Regions from separate parts of the Lysinibacillus sp. NPDC096212 genome, predicted to be linked through region 2. Evidence: predicted binding sites of a transcription regulator. Region 2 holds the regulator's gene; each other region holds the start of a gene.
The links. Region 2 encodes LexA, which represses DNA repair genes until DNA is damaged. Its sites were predicted from a motif close to CGAACATATGTTCG; they were not measured.
Positions count from the first base shown of each region.

Region 1: the regulator LexA is predicted to act here: its motif matches at 1,575-1,588, upstream of ACIQ7T_RS11835 (Y-family DNA polymerase).
Region 3: the regulator LexA is predicted to act here: its motif matches at 2,689-2,702, upstream of uvrB (excinuclease ABC subunit UvrB).
Region 4: the regulator LexA is predicted to act here: its motif matches at 4,166-4,179, upstream of ruvA (Holliday junction branch migration protein RuvA).

Region 1 covers NZ_JBIWFQ010000010.1:49,517-57,522, forward strand. The annotation lists gene ACIQ7T_RS11830 (DHA2 family efflux MFS transporter permease subunit) at 1-1,263, shown strand, start outside; gene ACIQ7T_RS11835 (Y-family DNA polymerase) at 1,773-3,029, shown strand; gene ACIQ7T_RS11840 (YolD-like family protein) at 3,087-3,425, shown strand; gene ACIQ7T_RS11845 (YhjD family protein) at 3,418-3,765, shown strand; gene tlp (small acid-soluble spore protein Tlp) at 3,901-4,137, shown strand; gene ACIQ7T_RS11855 (hypothetical protein) at 4,541-4,822, shown strand; gene ACIQ7T_RS11860 (PD-(D/E)XK nuclease family protein) at 4,851-6,008, shown strand; partial or broken gene ACIQ7T_RS11865 (VanW family protein) at 6,826-7,317, shown strand; gene ACIQ7T_RS11870 (hypothetical protein) at 7,872-8,006, shown strand, end outside.
Region 2 covers NZ_JBIWFQ010000001.1:2,985-10,990, reverse strand. The annotation lists gene ACIQ7T_RS00075 (prepilin peptidase) at 1-473, shown strand, start outside; gene ACIQ7T_RS00070 (gamma-glutamyl-gamma-aminobutyrate hydrolase family protein) at 569-1,291, shown strand; gene lexA (transcriptional repressor LexA) at 1,491-2,108, opposite strand; gene yneA (cell division suppressor protein YneA) at 2,271-2,585, shown strand; gene ACIQ7T_RS00055 (YneB family resolvase-like protein) at 2,582-3,259, shown strand; gene def (peptide deformylase) at 3,450-4,016, opposite strand; gene ACIQ7T_RS00045 (helix-turn-helix transcriptional regulator) at 4,009-4,200, opposite strand; gene ACIQ7T_RS00040 (DJ-1/PfpI family protein) at 4,360-4,899, opposite strand; gene ACIQ7T_RS00035 (GNAT family N-acetyltransferase) at 4,970-5,482, opposite strand; gene ACIQ7T_RS00030 (DUF3021 domain-containing protein) at 5,529-5,954, opposite strand; gene ACIQ7T_RS00025 (LytTR family DNA-binding domain-containing protein) at 5,960-6,391, opposite strand; gene ACIQ7T_RS00020 (CPBP family intramembrane glutamic endopeptidase) at 6,572-7,189, shown strand.
Region 3 covers NZ_JBIWFQ010000021.1:93,991-101,996, forward strand. The annotation lists one part of gene prfB (peptide chain release factor 2) at 16-90, shown strand; one part of gene prfB (peptide chain release factor 2) at 92-1,120, shown strand; gene ACIQ7T_RS19065 (competence protein ComK) at 1,190-1,699, opposite strand; gene ACIQ7T_RS19070 (IDEAL domain-containing protein) at 1,925-2,167, shown strand; gene ACIQ7T_RS19075 (hypothetical protein) at 2,224-2,541, opposite strand; gene uvrB (excinuclease ABC subunit UvrB) at 2,777-4,756, shown strand; gene uvrA (excinuclease ABC subunit UvrA) at 4,764-7,628, shown strand; gene ACIQ7T_RS19090 (DUF4097 family beta strand repeat-containing protein) at 7,959-8,006, shown strand, end outside.
Region 4 covers NZ_JBIWFQ010000025.1:5,683-13,688, forward strand. The annotation lists gene yajC (preprotein translocase subunit YajC) at 1-44, opposite strand, end outside; gene tgt (tRNA guanosine(34) transglycosylase Tgt) at 218-1,363, opposite strand; gene queA (tRNA preQ1(34) S-adenosylmethionine ribosyltransferase-isomerase QueA) at 1,418-2,461, opposite strand; gene ruvB (Holliday junction branch migration DNA helicase RuvB) at 2,479-3,483, opposite strand; gene ruvA (Holliday junction branch migration protein RuvA) at 3,502-4,122, opposite strand; gene ACIQ7T_RS20500 (phosphotransferase) at 4,237-5,034, opposite strand; gene ACIQ7T_RS20505 (LysM peptidoglycan-binding domain-containing protein) at 5,105-6,127, opposite strand; gene ACIQ7T_RS20510 (transcription repressor NadR) at 6,269-6,802, shown strand; gene ACIQ7T_RS20515 (thiol-disulfide oxidoreductase DCC family protein) at 7,144-7,533, opposite strand; gene pheA (prephenate dehydratase) at 7,564-8,006, opposite strand, start outside.

The sequences.
Region 1 (8,006 bases), on a different contig from region 2:
CTGACAACAGGTTATTTATTGACCTTAGGGATATTAGTTCCTGTCTCGGGTCTCTTACTTCAATGGTTTAGTACACGTCAAATATTTATTGTGTCATTGATTTTTTCAATTATTGGGACACTAGTCGCAGCTCTTGCACCAAGCTTCGAAGTATTAATGTTTTCTCGAGTGATTCAAGCTATAGGTACGGGATTATTGCTACCTCTGATGTTTAATTCGATCTTATTGATTTTTCCAGTCAATAAGAGAGGTGCAACAATGGGACTAATAGGGTTAGTCATTATGTTTGCACCCGCAGTTGGACCCTCAATCTCAGGATTAATTCTTGAAAAACTGACTTGGCATTGGATTTTCTGGGTTTGTTTGCCTTTTCTGATTCTTGCGTTGGTATCGGGTATAGTGTATATGCAGAATGTATCAACCATAACTAAACCCAAAATTGATATATTATCTATTCTTCTATCTTCGATTGGTTTTGGAGGAATTGTCTATGGCTTTAGCAGCGCGGGTGAGAATGGCTGGGGAAGTACGATTGTGATCACGATGATTATTATAGGTCTTGCTGCACTTACCTTGTTTTCTTTGCGACAATTAAAAATGGATAAACCTATGCTTGATTTACGTGTATTAAAATATCCAATGTTTACTCTAGGTTTATTGGCCGTATTTATTTGCTTCACGGTAATAATGTCCACGATGATTTTGTTGCCATTATATTTGCAAACAGGACTAGCATTGACTGCATTTACCGCGGGGCTTGTTTTGTTGCCAGGTGGTGTGCTGAATGGATTAATGTCCCCAATCACAGGTCGTATCTTTGACAAATTCGGACCAAGAGGACTTGTTATACCTGGATTTGCAATCATGTTTATCATGTTATGGATCATGTCAAACGTTACCATTGAAACGCCGGTTAGTATGGTGATTGTGATGCACTCCATTCTATTTTTAGGTGTATCGATGGTTTTGATGCCTGCTCAGACAAATGGACTAAACCAATTACCTAAAAATCTTTACCCAGATGGTACTGCTTTAATGAATACATTACAGCAAATGTCGGGAGCAATTGGCACTGCAGTTGCGATTACGATTATGTCCGCTTCTCAGAAAAGATATATGAACAATATGACTGATCTATCTGACCCTTCTTCAATTAGAGCTTCATTAACAGCGGGAGTACAGGACTCCTTTATATTCACTCTAATTATAGCTATGGTTGGTTTAATTATTTCCTTCTTCATTAAATCTTCTCGCGTTAAATAGTAGCTGACATCATAATGCAAGGATAAAAATAGAAAAACATCTGCAAATTCTGTATTGTTGTAAGTCCTAACCAAACAAAATCTTTGGTGAATCTGTTATAAGGCTAATCAATTATGCAGTTAATTCAACATGTAAGTCCTAAAAATTTACAATACCATTTGTATTAGAAAGAATTAGAGCTGTAGGAATCCATTGAGAAACTTCCACGATATTGGGGAATTACAGGACTTTAAATCAGCTTCAGATCAATTAAAAAGACTGATCTAAAAATTACCACTTCTAAAACAGAACGTTTGTGCGTATAATATATACAAACAAACGTTCTGTTTTGCGTGGGGAGATTAAAAACAATGAAAGATCAGTTAATAAAAGGGATGCAACACAATCAGTTAGTAAATAGGATGTACAGTACAAAGTCTGGAGTCATCACGTGTGTCAAAATAATTAAGATAGTCAATAGCGTACTTTTAATTATTGTTCCATGTCTATAAAGAGCGAGGGATCATTTAATGGATGAAAATCTGCCTGAACGTTCCATTATATGTATTGATATGAAAAGCTTTTACGCTAGTTGCATGGCAATGCTTGAAGGTTTAGATGTCATGACAACCCCAATCGCCATCATAGCTAATTTCACTCAACCTGGTAGCGTTGTCTTAGCTGCATCGCCACCTATGAAGGAGCGATTTAAGATAAAAACAGGAAATCGTCGTTTTGAAATACCAAAGCATCCAGACATAAAACTTTTTGAACCGAAGATGAGTTTCTTCATTGAAATGTCTATGGCTATCACTCGCCTTATTTCAAAGTATGTGCCATCAGAGTGCATACATGTTTATAGTGTCGATGAAAGTTGGGTGGACCTAACTGGAACAGAAAGGCTTTGGGGACCTCCTGAGGATACAGCAAAGGAAATTCAAAAAGCGATATATGATCAATTTCGTATTCCAAGTGCTATTGGGATGGGGCCGAACATGTTGATGGCAAAACTTGCTTTAGACCTTGAAGCTAAAAAGTCAGGTTTTGCAAAGTGGACTTACGAAGATGTGCCAACGAAACTTTGGCCTGTGCGTCCTTTATCTGAGATGTGGGGTATCGGAAAACAGATGGAAGCCAAGTTAAATGCAATGGGGATAGTAACAGTCGGTGGATTAGCAAAAGCTGATTTAAATGAATTAGAAAAAAAATTCGGCATCATGGGTAATCAACTGTACCACCATGCGCATGGCATTGATCTTTCCACGCTTGGAGAGCCTCTAGTTAAAAACTCAGCTCTAAGCTTTGGGAAAGGCCAGATGTTAATGCGTGACTACCATACAAGAAAAGAAATATCCGTGGCGTTACTAGAAATGTGTGAGGACGTGATGAGGCGAACGCGCGAAGCAGGTTATGTCGGTCGGACAATTACATTAGGTTTGTCTTATAGTCGTAGTGCTATGACAAAAGGTTTCCAACGCTCTAGAACGATTGCAGTGCCAACAAGTGAAACGCTAGTGATGTATAAAACTTGTCTAGAATTACTGGATGAGCACTTTGCAGGCGAGCCAGCGCGTCAATTGTCAGTTAGAATAACGAACCTAGAACCAGCGTGCAGTATCCAATTGGATTTATTTGATGAGCGCAAGGAGCAACGACAAGTAATTGGCCACGTTATGGATGCTATTCGAAGAAAATATGGCGCTGTAGCCTTATTAAGGGCGGCTTCTTATACAAAGGCTGGCACAGCTATTACACGTAATCGCTTAGTAGGCGGGCACTTAGCGTAAGGGGGGAATGAGATAAGACGAGATAGAAGAACGATTAAGAATTCGAGGAGTGTTTAGATGATACGTGACCGTGGATCAATGAAGTGGACGGCGATGATGCTTCCTGAGCATCTTGGCCTCATTAAAGTATGGAAGCAAGAGCAATTTTACGATAAAAAGCGAGAATTAACCGAGTGGGAGTTAGAGGAAATAGAACAGACTATACAACGCGCTTTTAAAATGCAAAAACTGATTACGTTAACGCTGTGGAGCAACAATAATTTGCATGACGAGACAGGGCTAGTTACAGGAACTGATACAATTAAAAAGGAATTGTTACTTGAGACGGATGTAGCCATCAAACGTATTGCATTTGATACAATCCAAGACGCAAAGATGGTGGACGTTGATGATTAATGGTGAGGATCGTAGTGTTTTGTATGAGTTTATAAAATTAGATATGGCCATCAGGTCATTACAACAAGACTATTCATCGCTCGAAAAGTTAAAAATGTCCAAAATCTACATCCATATTGTAGAAGATTTATTAAAAGATATAAGACATGATTTCTACAATAAAAGGCGAGTTCTAGCTAAGAAAAATATTGCCGTTGTAAAGTGGGTCAAAATTGATGAATATTTCAGCGATGTAATCATCAAAACAGCAGGCGAAGATGAAGTGCTACGTTATGCCAATCAAGCTCTAAAAGCACAGGTAGAGGAGCTCATTCATAGCCGTTTGAATAAATGTGTGTAGAATATCAAATTTGCATGTAAGGAATCTTATGTATTTGAGTGATCAGCACCGTACATTCTTCTTAGTAAAAATTAGTACACATAGGAACAACTAAATTAGCCAACCTAAATTTATGTCAAATTTCAGGAGGTTACCATGGCTAATTCAAGACACTCAAAACCAGATGATAGATCCAATAACGTTGAACGAATCCGTGATATCGTTAAAAACACTGAAGAAAAACTTCATGAAGCGGAAATTAGTTTGGAGTTTGCAGACCCTATGCAAAGTGAAATGATTAAAGAAAAAAATAAGCGACGTCAAAAGTCAATTGAAGGATTAAAAGAAGAAATGAAAGATGAAATGGCGGCTCGTAAAAAAGGAGAAGTGTAGGATTGAAGACTTATGAAGAGGAACTAACTTCTCTCCATTCTTTTTAATGATAAAAAAGTGCTTGCCTATAAAAGCAGATGGCTTAGAAGTTCTGTAATGGACCTCTACATAGCCATCTGCTTTTATTATGAGGTTGTAAATGACTTATTACAGCCCGATTAAAGTGAGGATTAGCTTTGTTCGGATGAGATTTTTTAGATTAGTAGATAATGCAATTGCTGAACGGAGGTTTATAGTGCTTGGTGAAATATTAAAAAAAGTTTCAACAGAATTCATCATTGAAGCGGAACGTTCTAATTACTTGAAGACCTTGGTATGAGTAGGTTGATATTTCCTTGAATGCTGATAACATTAAATTTATACATAATTATTAATATATTAAAAAATATTGGAGGTCTTTGACATGTTAGCGAAGATAAAAGGAGTTAAACTTCTAACGGAATACAAGAATCCAAATTATAAAGTAAAATTAGAATGTGAAGATGGTAGTGTACTACTCATTAGATTTGATTATACGTATACTACGAAGAGCTATATGCCTTTAGAGGTTTATCATAATGGCGTTTCTAAAGGGGCTAAGTTGGCATGGTATACAAGTGAAATTGAGAAGATGACAGTAAGTAAGTTTTTAGACAAAATTGCTACTAAAATAAACAAGAAATATAATTTCGAATTGAAAAAGTAAATAATTTTATAATTAGAGGGGTTTAAGGATGAATATTTTTAAGGTTTTATCTTCTAATGATGGTTCTATCAATGAGCCTAATGTAACTTCGTTTCTTGCTTATTTGCTAGACCCTAATGAAAATCATGGTTTAGGATCAAGATTTGTAGAGAGTTTTTTAACACCAATTATATTAGCAAATAAAGAGCAGTATAACGAGCTTATATACAATAACCGGATTCGAGATTTATCTCGAAATTCGAAGTATGAAGTAAGAGTTCAAGCTGAAGTAAAGGTCATAAGCTCAGTGAGTGAAATTGCTAAAAAAACAAGGGATATAGATATTGTAATTGAACTTTTTGACCAAACATTTTCTGATAGTCTTCCAAAATTTTCGTTTTGTGTGGAAAATAAAATTAACGATGGAGCTATTCAAAAAGGAGATAATCAGCTTTTTGAGGAAATCATCGGATTAGTTAATTTTTATAAAGTTTCCTCATTAGAGAAAGAACAACCTTTAGTTTCCTTTATATTCTTAACACATACGGGAAGTAAGCGAGCTTTAAATGAATTTAATGAATTATTATCTACTATAGAAGTAGAAAAGTTATCAGTACCTTGTTATCATCTGTCTTGGGGTAGAGAAGAACTAGATAGCTTGGAGATTACTATAGTTGATTTGCTCAGTAAGATTCTTAAAGAAGAAGCCATAGGAAAAATTGAACCGATTTATGATTACACGAAGCATACAATTAAGTCATTCATCTCTTTCATTTACTCAGGCTTTAAATCATATAAAGAAGAAAAAAATCTTTTAAACGAGAAATCAGACTATGGAAAACCAGTCATTCAATACATAAAAGACTTTTATGATAGCTCACCGTTTGAAAAAGATATAAATCATGAGGATTTAAAAAAATGGGTAAGTGATATAGTAAAAGTAGCATCAGGCAAAACATTAAAAAATGCAAACTTTGACCGTTCGTACATTGTAAACGATCGAAATAGAAAGCACTACGGTGTGAATAGCGCACATAAAGAATATAAAAATTTATTTTATTATCCAGATGAAAACAATAAAAAAGTGATTAGAAAGTTAGACTTTTCTAATCCTCCTATAAATGCGATGATTTATTGGAAAGACGACAACAATCCGGATGGTATGGGATGTGCTTTGCTCACGGAGATATTTGTTGAGACATTTTAATGAAAAAGGGATTAACTAATCATTATTAGTTAATATGAAAACCTGTATAACAATTAATTTACAATTAGGACTTTGATGAAAATGGTCTTATCCCTATTATCGATATCGTTAGTTAAGTTAAGAAATCTTCAAAGGCCTAAAAACGTTGCTATACCAACGTTTGTGTTTTTTTCTATTTTAATGGATACGATAGAAAACGATAAAAATTGAATTTATATTACACAAATTTTACTCAAGGAAGAACTATGATAACACTGCTATCATTAGCTAGAAGCAATGTAGTTTTTATACAAAAATGTTCTTAAAGCTTTTATAAGGGACTTAATCCTGGACGTTAAAGGTTTAGGCCACGGCATTGTGAAGTGGTGGGTGGTTGGAGGTAGTTTGAGAATTACTTAAGAACGAATTCTCACAGAATGAATTCGTTCTTTTTGTAGTTCTAAAAAAGGAATAAAGATATCAGTCTAATTTAAGAAGCGGGGCAAAGGGATTAATTAAGAAAATTTGTATTTAAATGAATCAGATGCTCAGTTGTACAAGAAGTAAGATGGAATGTATAAAAAATCCATGTGGAACGAATTCAACAACTAAAAAAGCATATTAATAAATAGAAAGTTTATTATTATTTTCTAATTTAAAAATAGGGAGGAAAATAGTATTGAGACTATCTGAACTTCATCCAATCTTCTATCACACACGAATCGAACAAAAAAGACTTTTTCGATTTTTAGCAAATTTAAAAGAAAGAAAACGGTTTGCCACGCATAAAGAGTGATCAACTACATTTCCCTATACTTGTAAAAAACATCAATCATTGTTGAAAAGAAAATTAGGAAACAGTGATCCTAAATTACAAGAAAATAAAATAATCAATTTAAAAATTGCTACTAGTGCAATCGATGACGTAATCATTAAGCTTGGTGAAACTTTTTCTTTTTGGCAACTAGTAGGGAAAACGACTTAGGCAAAAGGCTATATTGAAGGCATGCAGCTCGCTAATCTACTGTATTGGATGGCGCTACACACACCTCTTAATGTTACGGAAAGACATCATCATAGTTTCGACCCATTTCCTGATTCGGGGCGAACGCTTCCATTTGGGAGTGGTGCAAGTGTTTTTTACAATTATATAGATTTACGATTTTATAATCCGACATCTAAATCTTTTCAAATAAAGGTTTGGGTAACAGATAAACATTTAGGCGCTATTTTTGCTAATGAAGAAATGCCTTACTCTTATCATATTGAGGAGAAAAACCATCAATTTTTAAAAAGAGACGGGAAAAACTATCGTCAAAATGAAATTTGACGAAAGACGATCGATAAGGTAATGGGACAAATGATAAAAGAGGAATTGCTAATCAAAAACTTTTCAGAGGTGAAGTATCCTATACCGCTCGCTCCTGAATTGCCGTGAAGACGAAAAAAAAAGAGAATTTTTACTGTGAAATTTAACACCGTATTTCTAGTGAAGTCGTGGGGATTGATATCCTCTTCCATTGCATTATTAACACATGCTTGAATATGGGAAATCACCCTTTATTAGTTCACTTGTGCTATCGGGGCATTAAATACGGTAAACAGGATATTTTGAGGATCATTGAAGTAACTATTCTGGGCTTTCTTTTAAAGAAGGGATATTAATTTTTTTGTTGAAAGCGTAAAAGCATTTTGATTATAAAGGTTAAATATTAAATTATAAAAGAACGAAAAACACTCTTAATCGACATGTTGATGTATTCATTGCAAAACTTTGTAATCTAATAGTGAATATTGTTACTATCTTGTGAATATAATAGATCAAATGCCACGTGCAATTTAAGCTTTTATTAAGGAATTAGGATGAAACGAAGGAGTGTGAAATTGTCGATTTCAAATCCTCAATACGCATTTTTAGAGGTTGATTTTCATAATCCTAATTTAACTCAAGCAGAACTGAAGGTTGAGAATATTTCTGAAGGGGTACGGGAAAATAATGAACTCGTAGGAAATACAAAA
Region 2 (8,006 bases):
TAGGCTTTAGTGCAGAATTTTTTGTAGCGCTATTATTTATTTCATTATTAGTCATTATTGTTGTATCGGATTTTGCGTATATGCTAATTCCCGATAAGGTGCTATTATTCTTTTTACCATTGCTAGTTTTTGGACGCGTTATATCTCCTTTGTCACTATGGTGGGACAGCATAGTTGGTGCTGTCGTAGGTTTTGGCATATTATATTGTATAGCTGTTCTATCAAGAGGTGGAATGGGTGGTGGTGATATTAAATTATTCTTTTTACTTGGTCTCGTACTCGGGACAATACATACAATTCTGACGTTATTTGTAGCGGCAGTAATTGGCATGATTGTTGGCATAATTGTATTAAAGGTACGCGGACAGGGAAGGAAAACGCCTATACCATTCGGACCTTCTATTGCTCTTGCAGCTATTATCATCTATTTCTATGGGGATGCGTTGATGAATTGGTATCTTGGGTTTTGGTAATTAATCAGTGATGGATTCCTTCAATGATTAATAGTCTTCACCAATTTGGCTTTTACAGGCAGTTATTGCAAGATAAAGATCATGGAGGGGATAGGGTGAAACCAATTATCGGAATAACGGCTTTTGCGGAGGATGATTTGTCCTCAAGATTAAATGCTGCATATAGCAAAAGTATAATTGAAGCAGGGGGAGTTCCACTTATAATTCCACTTGGCGTTGAAGAGGATGTAGCACAAATTTTATCATTGACGGACGGATTATTACTTTCGGGTGGCTATGATGTACATCCATTCCTCTTTGACGCAGAACCTACACCGAAATTAGGGAAGGTTCATCCTGAACGAGATTCAGTGGAGCTTGCTTTAATTAATGCAGCCAATATTCGGAAAATGCCGATTCTCGGAATCTGTCGAGGGCTTCAAATACTAAATGTTGCGTTTGGAGGCACAGTCTATCAGGATATTGAAAGTGAGTATCATAGTAAAAAATTAATAAAGCATGTGCAACAAGCAGCGCGAGGTGTTGCAACACATTATGTAAATTTAACACCGGATACATTATTAAAAACGATTATTGAGGAAGAAAAAATTGCTGTGAATTCATTTCATCATCAGGCAATAAATGTAGTAGCAGAAAAGTTAAAAGTGGTAGCAAAATCAAGTGATGGTATCATTGAAGCGGTAGAGCATGTTGATTTACCATTTTGTCTAGCAGTACAATGGCATCCTGAAGAGCTAGCCATTGCAGGAGATGAAGTATCAAAGAAACTATTTGCTGCATTTGTAAAGGCAAGTTTAAAGTTTAAAGTAGAGGCATAAAACTTTATAAGCATTATTTTTTATCCAAGGCTAAGATAACCTTCGTGATGAACATGAATACAATGCTAGGTGTAAGGAATCCATTGTAAAGTGGGTTCTTTTTTAGTGTATAAAATAGCACTCAAAACATAAGAAAAAGAGGTATATGCTCATTTGTGAACATAATATCCTCTTTTTATATTTTAAAATTGAGATACTTTTAATGTACACGACGGTATAGACCTACAACATGTCCCAAAATAGAAACTTGATCTACGATAATTGGCTCCATTGTTGAGTTTTCAGGCTGTAAACGAAAATGACTTTTTTCCTTAAAGAAACGTTTTACGGTTGCTTCATTCTCTTCAGTCATTGCTACGACAATATCACCATTATCAGCTGTTGCTTTTTGTTTAACAATCACTAAATCTCCGTCTAAAATGCCAGCTTCAATCATTGATTCACCCATAATTTCTAGCATAAATAATTGATCTTCACTTGTACCATAAATATCTGGTAGTGGGAAATATTCATCGATATTTTCAACAGCAGTTATTGGAGAACCTGCAGTAACCTTCCCAACTAATGGGACATGAATAACATGTTGCTTTTGAATAGAATCCTCTGGCTCTAAAATTTCAATAGCACGTGGTTTAGTTGGATCGCGTCGAATCAAGCCTTTTTGTTCTAAACGAGCTAAATGCCCATGAACTGTTGAGCTTGAAGCAAGTCCAACTGCCTCACCAATCTCACGTACAGAAGGTGGATACCCCTTTGCTCGTACTTCTTCTTTAATGAAATCTAATATGGCCTCTTGTCTTTTCGAAACTTTTTTCATAATGGCTCACCTCTTTTTTTAATCATTCTACTTATTAATAGTATAACAGAATGCGAACACTTAAGCAAACATAGGTTCGAAAAGTGTTTGACAAAAACGTTTGTTCGTATTAATATGAGAACATATATTCCGAACAAACATTCTAGAAAAGGGGTTTTAAACATGAACTGGTTAAAGAAAAATCCACATATTACAACTTTATTAGGAGCTTGTCTACTTTTTGCGGCATACCTTTTTATAACAGACCCAGGCGATGTAACGTACACAGAAATTGAAATCGCACATGGTGATAGCTTATGGTCGTTAGCCGATCAATACCGTGGTAAAATGAAAACGGATGAATGGATTAAGCTTGTGAAAACAGAAAATGAATTATCGAACATACAAATTATTGCAGGCAAATCCCTAGTGATTCCAGTAGTGGGTGACCAATCCTATCCTATAAATTCAATTGAAATTGCGAGAAACGAAAAATGATGATGAATCAACAATCGGCTGTTGTCTATTGCCGTGTGAGTACAGAAAAAGAGACACAAAGTTCCTCGTTGGAGCGTCAGCAAGAGGAGTTGATGCGCTATGCTAAAGAACAGGGCTACGAAGTCATGCGTGTTTTTAAGGACAAGCATAGCGGTTATGATGTGGAACGTGAAGGTTTACTAGAAATGCTCGATTTCATTAAAGAAAAAGAGATAGAAGCATTATTTGTGCAGGATGAAACACGCTTAGGTCGTGGAAATGCTCGAATGGCAGTATTGCATTTATTGCAGAAAACTGAAACTGATGTTTTTTCTATGCGAGACGAGGGGCCAATACAATTAAATGAAATGGATACGATGCTCCTAGAAATTTTAGCAATCGTAGAGGAGTACCAGCGCAGAATCCATAATGCTAAAATACGTCGTGGCATGCGTCGTGCCGTTGAAAATGGCTATCGCCCAGAAAACAATTTATCTAACCGTGGAAATCCAAATGGTCAAGAACGTAAGGAAGTCCCTGTAGACGAAATTGTCAACCTACGTAATCGAGGCTTCACCTTTGAGGAAATCGCCATGACTCTTAGAGGTCTAGGTTTTGAAGTAAGCAAAGCTACAGTCCATAGGAGATATCGGGAACATCAAGAGGGAAGCGGGCAAAATAAAGTGACGTTTTAATCAGTGGGAGTTTTATCGTCCCGCTGTTTTTTTTTAAAGGCACTAGATGTTGGTGAAGGGCCGAGAAGTGATGGATAGAACAGCGAAGTGATGGATACAGCAACCGTAGAGACGGGTTTTACCATCAAAATGATAGGTACAAGGAATAACTAAGTTCCATCTATCCTTAAGTAATAAATTAATACAAACTTTAAATAGTCACATTGTCTGGTAGTTTGAATGGATTTTCTTTATTTATTCTGTCATAAAACATGATCCCATTTAAATGATCTATTTCATGTTGCATTAAGATTGAACCATATCCATTAAATTGAAATATGGCTTCTTGCCCATGTATATCGTATGCTTTGACTTTAATTCTCTCATATCTTGGAACAAATCCACTAACTCTTCTATTAACCGAAAGACATCCTTCCCCCTCAGGTAAATAAATCATGTTTAAAGAGTGACTAATGATTTTTGGGTTAATTAACATATATTCATGACTTTTATCTCCATCTTGAAAAAATGCAGCAAACATTCGTTTATTTAGACCAATTTGATTAGCCGATAACCCTGATCCAGGACGCAATTTGTGTTTTTTGGAAAGATCCGGATCTTGGCTATTTTTCAAGTATTGAAGCATGCATAATAAACTATCTTTATCATCTTCTGATACAGGTAACGTAACCTCTTGGGTATTCTTACGTAATATTGCAGCACTCTCTTTAACGAAATCTTTCATTGTTATCATATATGCTGGACGGAACTTACTCATATATAAACACCTCATCTACTTTTCTATTAAGAGCTTTAGCAATTTTAAAGGCTAATTCAAGAGTAGGGTCATACTTATCATTTTCAATACAATTAATGGTTTGTCTTACGACGCCACACTCCCTTGCTAGTGCCTCTTGAGTCATTCCTAATTTTTTTCTTAAAGCTTTAATAATGTTTTTCAGATTTATCCCTCTTTTATCTAAAGTATTGGACATTTTGGAAATGAAAGAAGAGAAGTAGCGAATTCTACTTCTCTTCCTCATAAATTCTCTATAATGTTGAAAAACATTTATATCATCTATTACTATAACTAAGTTTTCATATTAATTAGCTCTATTTCGTTATTCCAGGTACCAATTTTCATCAAAAGAGAGATGGAGGGCTTTACCCACAGTAATGCCAAACTTTATAAAACCTCTACCTCTCGCAGTTATTATGTTGCCGTCTTGTACAACTAGTTCTTCAGAGAAATGATTAAGATCAAAGAAACCTAACTTATCCATACCTTCTGGTGATATTCTTACAGTATATTTTTTGTTCTTTAATACTCCAGCTTTTGCTAAAAGAGTGGGGCTGCTAGAGATGCTTGCAATGATTGCACCTTTGGCATTTGCATTTCCAATAAAATCAATTAATTTTTGCTCGTGTATTAGTAAAGCTATATCCATACACCCAGGTAATATCAGGCTATCGATTTCGTCAAGATTAACTTCACTTATTTGTGTATCGGCTATACAAGATAACCCAGATTCCCCTTTAATTTTTTCACTGTTTAATCCAACAGTTATAACGGGTTTATCTCCTTGCATTAATATAGATAATACTACGCTCAATTCATATTCACTAAATTGGGGATACAATAATACAGCGGTCTTTTTCATATAAATCTCTCCTCTAGAAATCGAAATAGACATAGTAGTAAAGGTAGATTTTTTAATCCCTAAAAGGATCTTATGCCCATTCCTCATCTAAGACAGCATAATAGTATTCGTCCCACCACTCATCTCCGTTTGGTATGCATTTTTTAAAATAACCCTCGCGCCTCATGCCGATTTTCTCCATTACTCGATAGGATGGGATGTTTTCTGGTTGGCATGTTGCAATAATTCTATGAAGTTTCATTTCTTTAAATCCGTAATCCAGTACAGCTTTTGCTGCTTCAGAGGCATATCCATTATTGTAATAGTTCGGATTCAATACCCAGCCAATTTCATATGTATGGTCACCAAAATATTGATGGAAAACAATATGACCAATAACAATATTTTCGCTTACTAAAATAATAGGGAAGTATTTTGCTTTTTCACCTCTATTTTCTGAAACGAACTTTTTAGCTTCTTCCTCATTAAAAACTCCCTCGGGAATATACTCCATCACATTTGGATTCGAAGTATATTCATAGACAGCTTGCCAATCTTGGACCTCAAATTCTCTTATTAATAGTCTTTTTGTTTTGATAAACATTTCATTTTTTCCCCCAAGTCAAGAAATTTCACATTTGTTTTACTTTCTATTTATTTATCAGCTCATCAATCTTTTTATTCATTTTTTTTACTTCTGATTTGTTATATAGATAAAATAACAGCCAAATTAGAGTAAATAGCAAAACACTAAAGAATAGCATTAACATAGTTATTCCTATAGATGATGTAGGAAGCCAATTTAAAAATAGTGCAACAACAATAAAAGTACCTAAAGAAATTGCAGAATGGATAGCTGTTTGTAGTAAAAACGTTAAACGTTCTACTTGATAAATATATGATGGTAATACACAAGCAAGCCCCACAATAATTGAACCTAGAGATTGTTGTATAAAGTCTGCCGTAATAGCTTCTAAAAAAATATCTCCAAAAATCCAAGAACCAAAAAGGTTAATAAAAACAAAAACTGTACAGCCCATACTTACGCCAAACGCTACATTTTTAAAAAAATGCACCTATATTAAACCCCCAAACGGTTTTTAAATTGCTTTCGATAATTACGAGAAATTACTTCTTTAATGCCTAAAACTAACTCAATTTCCATTGTTCCATTAAATGAGGCTTCAATATTTTTAACTTTTGTTAGATTTATAATTGCAGATTTAGAAATCCGTATAAAATCATTCCCTAATTGTCGCTCTAATTCATATAAAGGTTTATTCAATATGAGACGATTATTATCTACATCATATAAAGCTAATTCTCTTCCTTCCGTTCGAATAACAATTATTGAATTTGGATCAATGATATATGTTTTATTATTTGCTATCCCTGTTAAAATTTGTTCTTCTTGCTCTTGTTGTAATAAAGAAATAGCAGCTTGTATCGTAGGAGTAAGTTTTGCTGTACAAATTGTTACATGTGGCTCTTCATACTCTGAATCTATTTTCACCTCTATTTTCAGCTTTATCACCTCTCAAAAAATTATAGCATATACATCGTTTTGGAAAATGCAGGTCATTCTTTGAAAAAGGCATCTTACACAATCATAACAACATGTTACTCCAAACGTATTGTTGGGGTACATCTCGTTCGATATATTGAGTTCAGGTAAAAGGGGGCTATGGATATTATGAATGAATTAACTACTTCAAGTGAAAGAAATAAAACTGGTTGGATATTAGCAAGTATTTCAATTATGCTCACAGCGAGTATAATCCTTTGGTTCTATAATAATCCTGAAGGTTTTATTGAAAATGGAATTGGCTTTAGGACAGATGTATTTTCGAATATATTTATTTGGATTTTTACGCTTTTTATCATAACGGGATACATTGCTTATACACTCATTGCAATACCTTTTGTAAAAGCTCATTTATTGACTATTTCTTGGCTTAAAGTAATTGGAATATGGGTTGCCATTGTGACAGGAATAGTAGAAGAAGTTGTTTTCAGACATTTACTTATGGAATACTTATTAACTCTTGCATTGTCAGACGTGACACAAATACTAATTTCAGGGATACTCTTTGGAATTGCTCATGGTGTATGGGTACTTTTGAAAGGGGATTGGAAGTTTGCATTACCTGCTATTATAAGTACCACAATATTAGGAAGTCTTCTCGCAACGCTTTATATTGTAGCTGGACGAAGTACCTTTGCACCAATTGTAGCTCATATTTTAATTAATATGTTTATTGAACCATGGCTAATGTTATCTGCGGTTTCTGGAAAATGGGATGGTAAATAAAGAATAAATTGATTTTGTATGTATTATATCAAGGTTTCTAGCTTGTTTTATTAGTAGTTGCTGAAAAGATCGAAATATTGCGCGAACGAGGTATGGCATGAACTAATATTAAAATAAAGAAACTAGTGATCATAGATACTACTTACAAGTTATTAAGCTACCAAAATAACCAGGCGTTCATGAGTGGTGGGCACCTGTTTTTTTGTGTTTATTCACCTTATAATCTTAAAAGACTCTTTTGCATAGTATATTCAAGAATTTTATTCATAATCAAAATGTGGAAATTATAATATCATCTGAATCTTTTATATGTCTTTATAAATACTTTTTGGCTGCTTATCTTCTGTTAAATCATCTTGTGAATATAAATTTTAGTTTTGGGTATATTTTATTACTATTGATTTTTTCTAAATCGCTAAACCAAATTCTATTCCCTCCAATGACTAACACCTTTTCCCGTTATCTAAGTTCTTTTTTTAAAATTAGTTCCCAGGTTCAATTCGGACGAAAAATGAACGAGATCTGGTTGTTGAAGCATTGGATCATGCTGTACAAGGATATAAAATCCGGCTCCAGGATTGATCATCATACCGATTAAAAAGAGATTGCAGCATTAACCCCAATCTTTTATCTTACACATTCTGTCACACGCTCGTCGTATGTATTAGCCCCAAATCAGCCCACTAGCCCCAAAAATAAGCTTTTTTTGCACTATCTTAAAGAATAAACTAGTGCTAGAAAGGTTGGTATAACTGCATTTCAAGGGAAAACATGCTATACTTTGCATACCATATTCATTAAGATATGTATTGAAAGG
Region 3 (8,006 bases), on a different contig from region 2:
TCGGAGGATTTAACAATGATTGAATTAGCAGATGTACGTAACGCGTTAGACACTTCAGCCAAAAAATTGGCGGATTTTAGGGGGTCTCTTTGACTTAGAAAACAAAGAGGCACGCATTCAAGAATTAGATGAAATGATGCTTGAGCCAGCTTTCTGGGATGATCAGCAAGGGGCACAGGTAATCATTAATGAGAGCAATGGCTTAAAGGCAACAGTTAATGAGTATAAAGATTTATTGGAAACGTATGAGAACCTAGATATGACGCTAGAGCTATTGCGCGAAGAGCCTGATGAAGAATTGCAGGAGGAGCTAGGCAATGAATTAGAAGAATTCCAGCAAAAAATGGGCGATTTTGAGCTGCAATTACTATTAAGCGGTCCATACGATCAAAATAATGCGATTTTAGAGCTGCATCCAGGAGCAGGTGGTACGGAATCTCAGGATTGGGGCTCAATGCTGCTTCGTATGTACACACGCTGGGCGGAAAAACGTGGCTTTAAAGTCGAAACAGTTGATTATCTTCCAGGCGATGAAGCAGGGATTAAATCTGTAACATTGTCCATTAAGGGTCATAATGCTTATGGCTATTTGCAAGCAGAAAAAGGTGTCCATCGTTTAGTACGTATTTCACCGTTTGACTCTTCTGGTCGTCGTCATACATCGTTCGTTTCTTGTGATGTTATGCCTGAATTCGATGACAATATTGAAATTGATATTCGTACAGAGGATTTAAAAATTGATACGTATCGTGCAACAGGTGCAGGTGGTCAGCACATTAATACAACAGATTCAGCTGTTCGTATTACGCACATTCCAACTGGTACTGTCGTACAATGTCAGGCAGAACGTTCACAGATTAAAAACCGTGAAAAAGCAATGACGATGTTAAAAGGGAAACTCTATCAATTAGAGATCGAAAAGCAGCAGGCACAGCTAGATGAAATCCGTGGTGAACAGAAGGAAATCGGCTGGGGCTCACAAATTCGTTCATATGTATTCCATCCATATTCAATGGTGAAGGATCATCGTACAAATGAAGAAACAGGTAATGTAGGAGCAGTGATGGATGGCGATGTAGATCCATTCATTAATGCATATTTACGTTCAAAAATCGGGTAATGAAAGCCCCTCAAAGGCACAATGAAACTGTGCTTTTGAGGGGTTTTTTAGTTTGATAGACCATTCAAATTAAAAAGGTGGATGATACGGAGTGTCTTGGCTAATCTCCTTACGTTCATTCATGTAATGTTTATAAAGCATCGATGCATTGACAAATTGCTTGCTAATCGAAGCATATTGAATAGGTAGCTCAATCTGTTTATCATTTTTCAGTGTAACGATACAACCCATTTTACTCGGTACAATATTCGAAATGGCGTGAAGTCCAATCCAAATATTGTGGATAGAGTTAGGAGAAAACGTTGGTAGGAAAATACAAGGATAACCATAATCATAAGCAACAACGATTGGAAGCTTATGTTGATTGCCGAAAAAGCGTTTGGCGGAATGTCTTGCTGCTTCATAGGTTGTTCCAAGTGAGATACAAGATTTTCGTAATATATGCATTGGTTTCCGTGTGACGATCAGCTCATTATGCTTATCAATTACCCTTGTGAAAATTTTAGAGTCATACTGCATTGGCTGAAGTAAATAGGTGTTGAAAGACATTAAATATCCATTGATGTAGTTTGATGACATCTATGTAAACCTCCTTTTTCTATTTGTTACTGAAGTGTAGAACACAAATTTAAATTCTGAAAATATAGATAAAAAGAGAAAACCGTTGATATATCAAGCGATTGTATAGAGAAATTGCTTGAAATTGCACGAGATTAATAGTAAATCGAAGTGATTTTCAGTTCTTAAGCATTGCATTTTAATTTCAATTTTTTTATAATTTAGAAAAGGATCGAGGTGAGATCGTTGGATAAATATTATTCGTATACAGATTTTCTGAAAGCCGTTGGTCAGTATAAGAAAGTTGATGAGGCAGAGAAATTATTAAACGAGATTTATTTAGATTTATTTTTAAATCATATCCAGCGTATGCATCGTGAAGAGCAGCTCATGGTTCTGATAGATAGAGCACTCGATGAAAAAGATGAAAAGGCATTTCATCTATACGCAGCCGAACTAGTAATTTTACACCAAGATGCAAGTGAATAATATGACGAGCCCGCTCTCCGCTTATTGGAGAGCGGGCTTTTTTTGCTATTTTCGTTCTAGCTGATCAGATTTACTGGCAACCCGAGCAGATAAACGTTCCATCTGATCAGATCTACCGTCAACCCGAGCAGATAAACGTTCCATCTGATCAGATCTACCGTCAACCCGAGCAGATATTCATTCCAGCTGATCAGATTTACTGTCAACCCGAGCAGATATTCGTTCCATCTGATCAGATCTACCGTCAACCCGAGCAGATATTCATTCCAGCTGATCAGATTTACTGTCAACCCGAGCAGATATCCGTTCCATCTGATCAGATCTACCTGCAACCCGAGCGGATATTCATTCCATCTGATCAGATTTACTGGCAACCGAGATCCCCTCTAAGTTAGGGCATTTACATTTACCCATCTCGATTAGCTAACATTTGGAAAGGGTAATCTATTTATAGATAGGTTGTAATTAGTACATACGTTCTATCGCGATCACCTTAAATATAGCATACGGAAAAATTTTTACAAACATTCGTTCGTTAAATGTTCGAAATTTTAATAATGCTATGCTAAAATATATGTATCAAATTGGTAGGAAAGGACGGGGACATGTGTGCAAACATTTGATTTACAAGCGCCATATACGCCTAATGGAGATCAGCCACAGGCAATTGCGGAATTAGTGGAGGGTGTCCGTGCAGGTAAACGTCATCAAACGTTGCTCGGTGCAACAGGAACAGGAAAAACGTTTACGATTTCTAATGTCATTAAACAGGTAAAAAAACCGACGCTTATTATGGCACACAATAAAACATTAGCGGGTCAATTATATAGTGAATTTAAAGAGTTCTTCCCTAATAATGCAGTTGAATACTTTGTCAGCTACTATGATTACTTTCAGCCAGAGGCCTATGTACCGCAGACGGATACTTATATCGAGAAGGATTCAAGCATTAATGATGAAATTGATAAGTTGCGTCACTCTGCAACATCTTCATTATTCGAGCGTGATGATGTCATTATTATTGCATCCGTGTCCTGTATTTATGGTCTAGGTTCTCCAGAAGAATATCGTGAAATGGTCGTATCGGTGCGGACTGGAATGGAAATTGAACGTAATCAGCTGCTTCGGAAATTGGTCGATGTACAGTATGAGCGTAATGATGTGAGTTTTACACGTGGTACGTTTCGGGTACGTGGCGATGTAGTGGAAATATTCCCTGCATCCCGAGACGAACAATGTATCCGCGTGGAATTTTTTGGGGACGAGATCGATCGAATTCGCGAGGTGGATGCGTTAACTGGTGAAATATTAGCGGATCGTGATCATGTAGCTATTTTCCCAGCATCCCACTTCGTTACGCGAGAAGAAAAAATGCGAAAAGCCATTGAAAATATTGAAAAAGAGTTGGAGGAGCGTCTAGCTCTTTTACGTGCAGAGGATAGATTATTGGAGGCACAGCGTTTAGAGCAACGTACTCGTTATGATTTAGAAATGATGGGTGAAATGGGCTTTTGCTCAGGTATCGAAAACTACTCGCGTCATTTAACGTTGCGTGAAGCGGGGGCAACACCATATACGCTACTTGACTATTTCCCTGATGATTTTTTACTTGTTGTCGATGAAAGTCACGTTACTTTGCCACAAGTACGAGGGATGTATAACGGTGACCAAGCACGTAAAGGTGTGCTAGTTGAGCATGGCTTCCGTCTGCCATCAGCACTAGATAACCGCCCTTTACGTTTTGAAGAATATGAGAAACATATACATCAAGCTATTTATGTATCGGCAACACCTGGCCCGTATGAGCTTGAGCATACTCCGGAAATGGTGCAGCAAATTATTCGTCCAACTGGGCTGCTTGATCCACAAATTGAGGTACGTCCTATTGAAGGGCAAATTGATGATTTAATCGATGAGATTCAAGGTCGTATTGCTCGTGATGAACGAGTGCTTGTTACAACATTGACGAAAAAAATGTCAGAGGATTTATCTGCTTATTTGAAAGAAATGGGCTTAAAGGTGGAGTACTTGCATTCAGAGATTAAGACGCTAGAGCGAATTGAAATTATTCGCGAGCTGCGAAAAGGTACTTACGATGTTTTAATCGGCATTAACTTATTGCGAGAAGGGCTAGATATTCCTGAGGTTTCCCTTGTGGCGATTTTAGATGCTGACAAGGAAGGATTTTTACGTTCAGAGCGTTCATTAATTCAAACGATTGGACGTGCCGCGCGTAATGCCAATGGTCATGTCATTATGTACGCAGATAATATGACGGATTCGATGAAAAAGGCGATTGAGGAAACGAAGCGTCGTCGAACACTGCAAATGGCGTATAACGAAGAGCATGGCATAACACCGAAAACGATCGTTAAGAAAATTCCTGATGTTATTCGTGCGACACAGGTGGCAGAGGAAGAAGAATCCTATGTAACGAAGGCAACAAAAGGTAAGAAGCTGACGAAGGCGGAAAGAGATCAGTTACTTGCTACTTTAGAAGTAGAAATGAAGGAAGCGGCAAAAGCACTCGATTTCGAACGTGCTGCTGAGCTGCGCGATACAATATTTGAATTGAAGTTAGAAGGGTGAATGGCTTGTGAAAAATACTGAAATAGTCGTGCAGGGCGCACGAGCACATAATTTAAAAAATATTAATGTCACAATTCCACGTGATCAACTAGTCGTGCTAACAGGTTTATCAGGCTCAGGGAAATCATCATTAGCTTTCGATACGATTTATGCCGAGGGGCAACGTCGTTATGTAGAATCCCTTTCAGCCTATGCCCGTCAATTCCTTGGTCAAATGGATAAACCAGATGTTGATGCAATAGAGGGATTATCTCCTGCTATTTCAATCGATCAAAAAACGACGAGCCGTAACCCACGTTCTACAGTTGGGACAGTAACGGAAATCTATGATTATTTACGTTTGCTATTTGCGCGCATCGGGAAGCCTATTTGTCCGAATCATGGTATTGAAATTACGTCCCAAACGATTGAGCAAATGGTCGATCGTTTATTAACTTTTCCAGAAAGAACGAAAATGCAGTTGCTTGCTCCGATGGTATCAGGGCGTAAAGGAACGCACGTAAAGCTACTGGAAGATTTAAAAAAGCAAGGCTTTGTTCGGGTACGTATTGACGGTGATCTACGAGATTTAGATGATGCGATTGAACTTGATAAAAACAAAAAGCATTCAATCGAAGTAGTCATCGATCGTGTTGTGATGAAGGAAGGTGTCGCAGCACGTCTTAGTGATTCCTTAGAGACAGCATTACGTTTGGCAGACGGGCGCGTACTTGTTGATGTGATGGAGCATGAGGAATTATTATTTAGTGAGCATCATGCTTGTCCATTATGTGGATTTTCAATAGGTGAGCTAGAGCCTCGCATGTTTTCATTTAATAGTCCGTTTGGAGCTTGTCCGAGCTGTGATGGTTTAGGCTCGACACAAGAGGTAGATCTTGATTTAGTGGTGCCTGATTGGGATCGTAGTCTATTAGAGCATGCTATAGCACCGTGGGAACCAACAAGTTCTCAATATTACCCACAATTATTAAAGGCTGTGTGCGATCATTATGATATCCCAATGGACGTTCCAGTAAAGGATCTTCCGAAAGAAAAGATGGATAAAGTATTATATGGTTCTGGTAAAGATAAAATCCATTTCCATTATGAAAATGAGTTTGGCAATGTGCGAGATCAAATGATTGAATTCGAAGGTGTTGTCCGTAATGTTGAACGACGTTTTAAGGAGACAACGTCTGATTATGTGCGTGAACAAATGGAAAAATATATGGCGCAGCAAGCATGTCCATCTTGTAAAGGCTATCGTTTAAAGCCTGAAACATTAGCTGTAAAACTAGCAGATAAACATATTGGTGAAGTTACACAGTATTCAATTCAGGAAGCTGATACATTTTTCAAAGAACTGGATTTATCAGAAAAGGATATGAAAATTGCTCGACTTGTTTTACGTGAAATTGAAGAACGACTGGGCTTCCTTGTCAATGTAGGGTTAGATTATTTAACGTTAAGTCGAGCAGCAGGGACGCTTTCAGGGGGAGAAGCTCAACGAATTCGCCTTGCGACACAAATCGGCTCGCGTTTAACGGGCGTTCTCTATATTTTAGACGAGCCATCAATCGGCTTGCATCAACGTGATAATGACCGTCTTATTAGTACACTGCAAAATATGCGTGATATAGGCAATACGCTAATTGTTGTCGAACACGATGAAGATACAATGCTGGCGGCTGATTACCTCATTGATGTTGGTCCTGGTGCAGGTGTGCATGGCGGTCAAATTGTAGCGGCAGGAACACCGCAGGAAGTAATGGAAAATGAAAAGTCATTAACGGGGCAATATTTAAGTGGCAAAAAGTTTATTCCATTGCCAATTGAGCGACGCAAACCGAATGGACGCAAATTATCGATTAAAGGTGCCAAGGAAAATAACCTTCGAAACGTGAAAGTTGATATACCACTTGGCTTATTCGTTGCCGTAACAGGGGTTTCTGGTTCAGGTAAATCGACGCTTATTAATGAAATTTTATATAAATCATTGGCTCAAAAGCTTAATCGTTCGAAAGTGAAGCCAGGAGAACATAAAGAAGTAACGGGGATGGAAGAGCTCGAAAAGGTTATTGATATTGACCAATCACCAATCGGTCGTACACCTCGCTCTAACCCTGCTACGTATACAGGCGTTTTCGATGATATTCGAGATGTTTTTGCAACAACAAATGAAGCAAAGGTACGTGGCTATAAAAAAGGTCGCTTTAGCTTCAACGTTAAGGGAGGCCGCTGTGAGGCTTGTCGTGGTGACGGTATAATAAAAATTGAAATGCATTTCCTACCAGATGTTTACGTGCCGTGTGAAGTCTGCCATGGAAAGCGTTATAACCGTGAAACGCTTGAAGTGAAATATAAAGATAAGAGCATTGCAGATATTTTAGATATGACTATTGAAAATGCAGTAGTATTCTTCGAAAATATTCCGAAAATCCAACGTAAGCTACAAACGATCGTGGATGTAGGATTAGGCTATATGAAATTAGGACAACCTGCTACAACTCTATCCGGTGGTGAGGCACAGCGTGTAAAATTAGCCTCTGAATTACACCGTCGTTCAACAGGTAAATCATTCTATATTTTAGATGAGCCGACAACTGGCTTACATGCGCATGATATTGCACGTTTACTCGTTGTTTTACAGCGTCTTGTAGAAAATGGCGATTCTGTGCTAGTCATCGAACATAATTTAGATGTCATCAAAACAGCAGACTACATTATCGATTTAGGGCCTGAAGGCGGAGACAAAGGTGGTACTATTGTGGCGACAGGTACACCGGAAGAAGTCGCTGAAGTAAGTGGCTCTTATACCGGGAAATATTTAAAACCGATATTAACAAGAGATCGTATGCGTATGGAAGCTGTTTTAACAAAGGCTTCTCAATAACTATAAAAAGTTCGCAAACTCCTTAATAGGGATTTGCGAACTTTTTTTACGTGCGTCCGGCAGGCGGATGTCGATAAAAATCGGAAGTTGGGTGATAAAACGTGAAAGTTAGTCGATAAACTTCAAAAGTTGGGTGACATTATGTTAAAACGGATGTCATGTGGATAAGTTGATAGTAGTGGAGGTTGGGTGACCGGAACGGAAATCAACCCCACACTATTGGTAATAAGCCTAAAAAAGATATATACCCATTATTTTCATTTATGGTGAAACTTTTCACAAAATGAATCGTATAAATAATATAACGAACTGAGGGAGGCTATTTTTATTATGCAAAATGAACGTCAACGAATTTTAGAACTTGTGGAAAAAGGAACA
Region 4 (8,006 bases), on a different contig from region 2:
ACGAACATGATTAAAATCATGATTAAGCCAGAATATTGTTCCATCATTCTTGCCCCCTTTCTAATTCTCACTTTTTTAGTATAGACTATTCCACCCTAAAAAAGCGACGGACAAGCCCATTTTTTTTCTATATTACTAATATTTTTTCTAAGATAGACAATTTTTCGCTAGAAATATTCACATTTCACACAAATTTACATGATTTTTTTACTAAATATTAGAAGTTCTTTGCGTTTGGTCCATTAAAGCCATATTTCTCGAAAAATTCTTCTCGGAAATCACCAAGACGGTCCTCGCGTATTGCCTCACGTACTTGTTCCATTAGCTTCAATAGGAAGTGTAAGTTATGGTAAGTCGTTAAACGGATACCAAACGTTTCTTCCGTACGAATTAGATGGCGGATATAGGCGCGTGAATAGTTTTTACATGTATAGCAATCACAATTCGGATCAATTGGTCCGAAATCACGTGCATATTTTGCATTTTTAACAACTAAACGACCTTCAGATGTCATTAATGTGCCATTACGGGCAATACGTGTTGGTAATACACAGTCAAACATATCAATACCACGAATAGCACCATCAATTAATGAGTCAGGTGAACCGACACCCATTAAATAACGTGGTTTATTCGTTGGCATTAATGGTGTTGTAAACTCTAACACTCGGTTCATAACATCCTTAGGCTCACCAACAGATAGTCCTCCAATTGCATAACCAGGGAAATCTAGCTCTACTAATGCTTCTGCAGAACGACGGCGTAACTCCTCGTATTCTCCCCCTTGAATGATACCGAATAGACCTTGGTCTTCTGGACGTTTATGTGCCTCTTTACAACGTTTAGCCCAACGAGTTGTACGGTCTACCGATTGCAGCATATAGTCATATGTCGCAGGGTAAGGTGGACATTCATCAAAAGCCATCATAATATCTGAGCCTAAATCATTTTGAATTTCCATCGCCTTTTCTGGACTTAAAAACAATTTGTCCCCATTCAAGTGATTGCGGAAATGAACCCCTTCTTCTTCGATTTTACGGAATTGACTAAGTGAGAAAACTTGGAAACCACCTGAATCTGTTAGAATCGGGCGATCCCAGTTCATAAATTTATGCAAGCCACCTGCTTCTTTAACAATATCATTACCTGGTCGTAGCCATAAATGATACGTATTTGACAGAATAATACCTGCATTCATGTCCTTTAATTCCTCAGGTGACATTGTTTTAACAGTTGCTTGTGTACCAACAGGCATAAAAGCTGGCGTTTCAAAAGAGCCATGTGGTGTATGCACGATGCCAAGGCGTGCTCCTGTTTGCTTACAAGTATGAAGTAGCTCATAACGAATTGCTGGTTGTGTCATATTATAAAAATCCCTCTCTTATCTAAAGTAAAAACAGTACTCCGATTTTTATCTTTATTCTCCTTTTGGACGAATAAACATAGCATCACCAAAGCTAAAGAAACGATATTTTTCTTCTACAGCTTGATGATATGCACTTAAAATTGTTTCTTTTGTTGCAAGCGTACTAACAAGCATTACTAGTGTAGACTTTGGTAAATGGAAGTTTGTGATTAAACCATCTACAACAGTAAATTCATATCCCGGATAAATGAAAATAGACGTCCAACCTTGTTCTGCTCGCACTTCGCCTTCATATTTAGAGCCGATAGTTTCTAATGTACGTGTAGAGGTTGTACCAACTGCAATCACTTTTCCACCATTACTCTTCACTCTATTTATGATAGATGCGGTTTCTTCCGTTACACTATAAAATTCTGAATGCATTTCGTGATTTTCAATTGAATCTACACTTACAGGACGGAAAGTTCCAAGTCCCACATGTAAAGTGATAAATACAACTTCGACCCCTTTTGCTTTTACTTGCTCAAGTAATTCTTCTGTAAAATGCAAGCCAGCAGTCGGTGCTGCAGCTGAGCCACGCTCTTTTGCATAAACGGTTTGGTAACGATCCTTGTCCTCTAATTTTTCACGAATATATGGAGGTAGTGGCATCTCACCAAGTTGCTCTAAAATTTCATAAAAAATCCCATTATATTTAAACTCAAATGTACGCCCACCATGATCAAGCTCTCCTGTACAAGTAGCTGTCAGTAAGCCATCTCCAAATGTTACAACTGTGCCGACTTTTACACGTTTAGCTGGTTTAACAAGTGTTTCCCATTCATCCGTACCTGCCATTTGCTTTAATAGCAGTACTTCTATATGAGCACCAGTTTCTTCTTTAACGCCCATTAAACGCGCTGGTAAGACTCTTGTATCATTTAACACAAGGCAGTCTCCCGCTTGTAGCTCATCTAAAATATGAGCAAAATGATGATGCTCTACATTTTGTGAGCCTGGCGTCACTACCATTAAACGACTAGCTGTTCGGTCCAAAAGTGGTGTTTGTGCAATAAGCTCTTCTGGCAATTCAAAATCAAAATCTTCTACACGCATGAAAATACTTCCTTCTTCTAGGTTTGTTGGGGATACTCATATCCAAAATGTTCGTAGGCTGAATGTGTTGCCACACGTCCACGTGGCGTACGTTGTATAAAGCCAATTTGCATCAAATATGGCTCATATACATCTTCAATCGTTACGCGTTCCTCGCCTATAGATGCTGCCAGCGTATCTAAGCCTACAGGGCCACCACGGAAGCGCTCAATCATATTGGTCACAAGTTTATGGTCAATATGGTCAAGTCCTCTAGGATCGACTTGTAATAGCTCAAGCGCTTGCTTAGCAAGTCCCTCCGTTATCATACCATCTCCGATCACCTGTGCATAATCTCGCACTCGTTTTAGCAAACGGTTAGCAATACGGGGTGTACCACGTGAGCGTGTCGCCATTTCAAGTGCTGCTACTTGCTCAATCTCAACATCAAATAAATGCGCACTACGTACAACAATTTCTGCAAGTGACGTATTATCATAATACTCCAACCTCAATAACACGCCAAAGCGATCCCTTAAAGGTGCTGATAATGCGCCAGCTCTTGTTGTGGCACCAACGAGTGTAAATGGCGGTAAATCTAGTCGTACAGAACGCGCTTCAGGGCCCTTACCAACGACAATATCTAAACAAAAATCCTCCATCGCAGGATAAAGCACCTCTTCTATTGCACGAGGCAGGCGATGTATTTCATCGATAAATAGCACATCCCCTGGTTCCAGTGAGCTTAAAATAGCTGCTAAATCTCCAGGGCGTTCAATCGCAGGGCCGCTAGTCATGCGCACATTGACATTCATTTCATTAGCAATAACAGCAGCTAATGTAGTTTTACCAAGTCCAGGCGGTCCATATAACAGCACATGATCTAAACTTTCCTGACGAAGCTTTGCCGCTTCAATGAAAATTTGTAAATTCTCCTTTACCTTATGTTGACCAATGTATTGTGCTAATCTTTGTGGCCGTAAAGATAATTCAAACTGTTCATCATAGCTACCTGCCTCACTAGCAATCATACGTTCAGACATGTACTTCCCCCCCTTTCACTATTTTAACTTTAATAGCAATTGTAAAGCTTGTTTCATAAATGCATCTGTTGTTTCAAGCTTGTCGTTTTCTTCGAGCTGTGGACGTATTTTTTCCAATTCTTTTTCAGAATAACCAAGTGCCATTAAGGCAAGAATAGCTTCTTCAAGCTCATGTTTATATGGATTCACACCAAATAACGGTAGCTCATCTTCTGTACTTGGCAGCTCAATTGTCTCTAACAATCCGCCAAGTTTACCTTTTAAATCTAGAATCATTTGACGTGCCGTTTTCTTACCCACACCAGGAAACTTTACTAAAAACGATTCATCTTCTCGTTCAATGGCACTGATAACCTGTTGCGGATTCCCAGTAGCTAAAATAGCAAGTGCACCCTTCGGTCCAATTCCTGATACTAAAATAAGTTTACGAAACAGCTCTCGTTGGTCTAAACTTGGAAAGCCATATAACACTTGTGCATCCTCACGTACATGCAAGTGAACAAAAATTTGTTGTTCAAGGGCCGATGTCCGGAACGCAAATGGATTTGGTGTATTAAGCTGCCAGCCAATCCCTTGCTGTTCAAGGACGATATACTCCGGAGTTATACGCTTTACTTGTCCTTTTAAATAATCATACATTCTATAATCCCTCACAATCATCGTCTTCGATTATAGCATATTACGAACGAATGCTCGACTATAAGAAATAACACAAGTAGTCGTTCACATACAAAAATGACCGCCAAAAGACGGTCATTTCTTTATCATTTTATCAATATCGTACCACAGTTTTGGCCAATATGTGAGAGCCCGTTTTGTAAATGGCACTAAATAATCTAAAAATACCAGCTGTTGATTTAATGGTAAATCCGCTGCAAAAAGCCATTCACGTAATAGCTCATTTGGATATTTTAAACGATGTAGCTTTCTTTTATCTAATCGTTTCAACTCTGGTAGCTCAGCAAATATTTTACCAAGGTCATAATCTACGGCAGGCAATACACGATGTAACCATAAAATGTATTCATCATCTGCTTCCCCAAGGTGAGCCAAATCAAAATCAATTAAACGTAATTCCCCATCTGAGCACCATAAAAAATTATGATGGACGACATCTCCATGTAAAAGCGTTGTTTCTTTTTCAGGTACATCTTCCTGAGCGATTAGCTGTAACGATTTCTCACTATAATGTAAAATTTGATTGATTTCTTCCTTTGTTAAAAATGCACGAAATTCATTCCGTCTGCTTTTAAAACGCATATGGCGCATTTGCCATTTTAAAAGCTGTGAATAGGTGTGCAAACCTGGCACCCGCTGCCAAGCAATTTTTTTATTTGTATCATGTAATGTATTTAATAGCTTTAGTGATTCCTTCCGATCCTTTTTATGTGCAAAATTAGCACTATGACTTCCTTCTTGCCAATCTTGCACGATTAAATACTCATCTTCACTTTTCATTAAAGGTAAGATCAACGAGGGCTCCAGATGTCCAAGTCGGCGATGAATAACCCTTACCTTTTCTGCTATTTCTATCTGCTTTGCTCGTTTCACAAAATAATTTTTGGATTGATATTTATACTTCCAAATATTAGGCTTTATTTCTTCGATAATATACGCTTTTTCACCATCGATAAGGCGTCATCCCGCCTGGAGAAAAGTGCGGTGACATCCATGGTCCTACCGAAGCATGTGGCATATGGCAATGTGAATGACACGGCATTGGGCATGGTGGTGGACATGGCGGCGGACAACAACATGGGTCCATTTGCCAAGTCGGCATCATGACTGGTTGTGCGTGACAACCACATGGCTGTTCCATTTCCGGCATCATTTCCGGCATTGGCTGATATTCTGGATTCATAGGGAAGAATGGAGATGTACTAGATTCTAAGAACTCCTCCGCCCCAGCAACTTTTTCACAACCCATTTCACATGATGGTTGCTCTGGCATTGTATAAGCCTCAACTTGCGGTTCCATTGGCATTGGCATTGGCATTGGCATCGGCCAATACATATGATGATGCACTGGCTGATGGCAGCTTGCACAATGTGGTACTGCTGGCATTTGTGGCATTTGTGGCATGATAAAAATCGGTTGTGGCATTGGTGCTGGTGGTTGCGCCATCGGTTGGGCTACAGGCTGTGGTGGTGGTTGAATTTGAATTGGAGATACAGTTTGTTCTACACTTGGCATGACAACGTTTTGATTCCAGCTAAGCTCAACAGGCGCTGGCTGAGGCATCGGCATTGGCATTGGATAAGGAATTGGAATCATCTGCGGTTCTGGCATTGGTGGTGGTGGTACAACAATTGGTGGTGGCGTTGGTCTTTGAACCTCTTTTTCTTTAACGTGCCTTGTAGGTGACTCCTTGTGCATATGTTCTTTATGCATGTGCTCCTTATGCCCCTCTTTATGGGATTCTCTATGTCCCCCCTCTCTATGCATTCCCCAATCTGTTTCTCGATGATGTTCTCTATGTGGTTCTTTGTGTATTTTTTCAGGTAGGATAATTTCCATGCCCGGTACAATATAATCTGGATTAGCAAGATGGGCATTAAGCCGCTTTAAATCTTCAAACGAAATTCCGTACTCTTTCGCAATCTTCCACAACGTGTCTCCCTTTTGGACAATATGAATACGCAATTTTTTCCTCCCTTCCTCTCTTCGTATCATATGTTCAATGTTTCATTTGGATACAAAAATTTCACGCATGTTGGAAATGCTTCATGGTACACTAGTTTTAAGGAAAACTGCTTCCTTTATTACAAGCAGAGGTGATCTCTTATGAAAAAAATGTTAGGCGAAGAACGCCGACTGCAACTCCTAGCACAACTTAAAAAAAGTACAGCACCTATAACGGGGACGGACCTAGCTAAATTCGCTAATGTTTCTAGACAAGTCATTGTCAATGATATGACATTATTAAAGGCTAGAAATGAACCTATTATTGCAACTAGCCAAGGATATCTTTATATGCATCAGGAACAATTACAACAAACTGTTGAACGTACAATTCCTTGCTTCCACTCTGCTGAGGATGCAGAAGATGAACTTATAACAATAGTTGATTGCGGTGGTACAGTAAAAAATGTTATCGTTGAACACCCAATTTACGGGGAAATTACCGCATCCATTATGGTTTCTAACCGTCATGAGGTAAAAAAATTTATTCAACGCGTCAATGAAACACAGGCAAGTTATTTATCCGAACTAACAGGTGGTACACATCTTCATGTTATTTCTGCTCCTTCTGTTGACATTTTAGATTTAATTGAACTTACTTTGCAAAAAAAGAGCTATTTAGTTGTAGATCAATAATGTAACAAATTTTTATTGAATTTAAATGATTAACTTGAATTATCATTTAATTTTTATGAAGCTTATTTCATTTGTTCCATATTCATATTGAACTTACTATTGCAATTTCAACCAAAAGAGCTATCCACTTGGATAGCTCTTTTGTATGTCAATGAAATTAAGATATTAAAGTATGGCTCTGCGGCAAAATGAGGGGGGGGGGTTCCGTCCGCTGAAACAGGAAGTGAGTAGCATGAAACGGAAATCATCCTCATTTAAAGCTCCAACATTCACAAAGAATTTCTTGGCCATTTTGTTTTTCAATACTATGAGCTATCCACTTTAATTGGATAGCTTCAAAGCTAGAGAAATCTATTTCGTTGTGAAGGTGTTGGCAATAAACATACTTCTTTTCGTCCAAAAAGACGATATCTATTTTTTGCAAATAACCGATACATTGTATTTCGTATAGATGGAGGAATCATGATCAAAATATAACAAACAGGCCAAAAACTATCTAATCTCCTACAGATTTTAAGTGCTGCCGTGGATTCAAAATATACCTTTCCCTGTTCAATTAATATGACACTATCAATATTTTCTGGTACTTCGTATTGTGCAAGTAATGCCTGCCCAGCTTCACTTTGAATGGACGCGAATTGAAAATACGCTGCTTGATCATATTTGATAATAAATTGCACACTGCTATCACAAAAATTGCACACTCCGTCAAATAATATAATGCCGCCCATACTGATTCCTCCTCGTCAAGACGAAATTGATTACTCGTCTGATGTTCGATAAGTAAAGTATGTACCAAGTGATTTCACCTTGCAACCAAGTGCAGCTAGTTCTTCCATAGCTCCACGCATCATAGGCTCCTTTTCATCTGCTAAAACATCAATCATAAAGAAATAATCACCTAAGCCTGTTTTTAATGGTCGTGATTCGATTTTACTTAAATTTAATTGTCGCCATGCAAATACTGATAATACTTGATGTAATGCCCCTGAACGGTCCGTTGGTAATGTAATCATGAAAGTTGTCTTCGCTTGTCCATCAGATAATTCTTGCGGCAATCGTCTATTTTGCTTTGATAATACGAAGAAGCGTGTATGGTTAAAATGGAAATCATGAATATCAGGTTGAACGATTTCTAAGCCATATTTAATTGCCGCCGCTGCATTTCCAACTGCCGCAATGCACTCGTTTGGATTTTCGGATA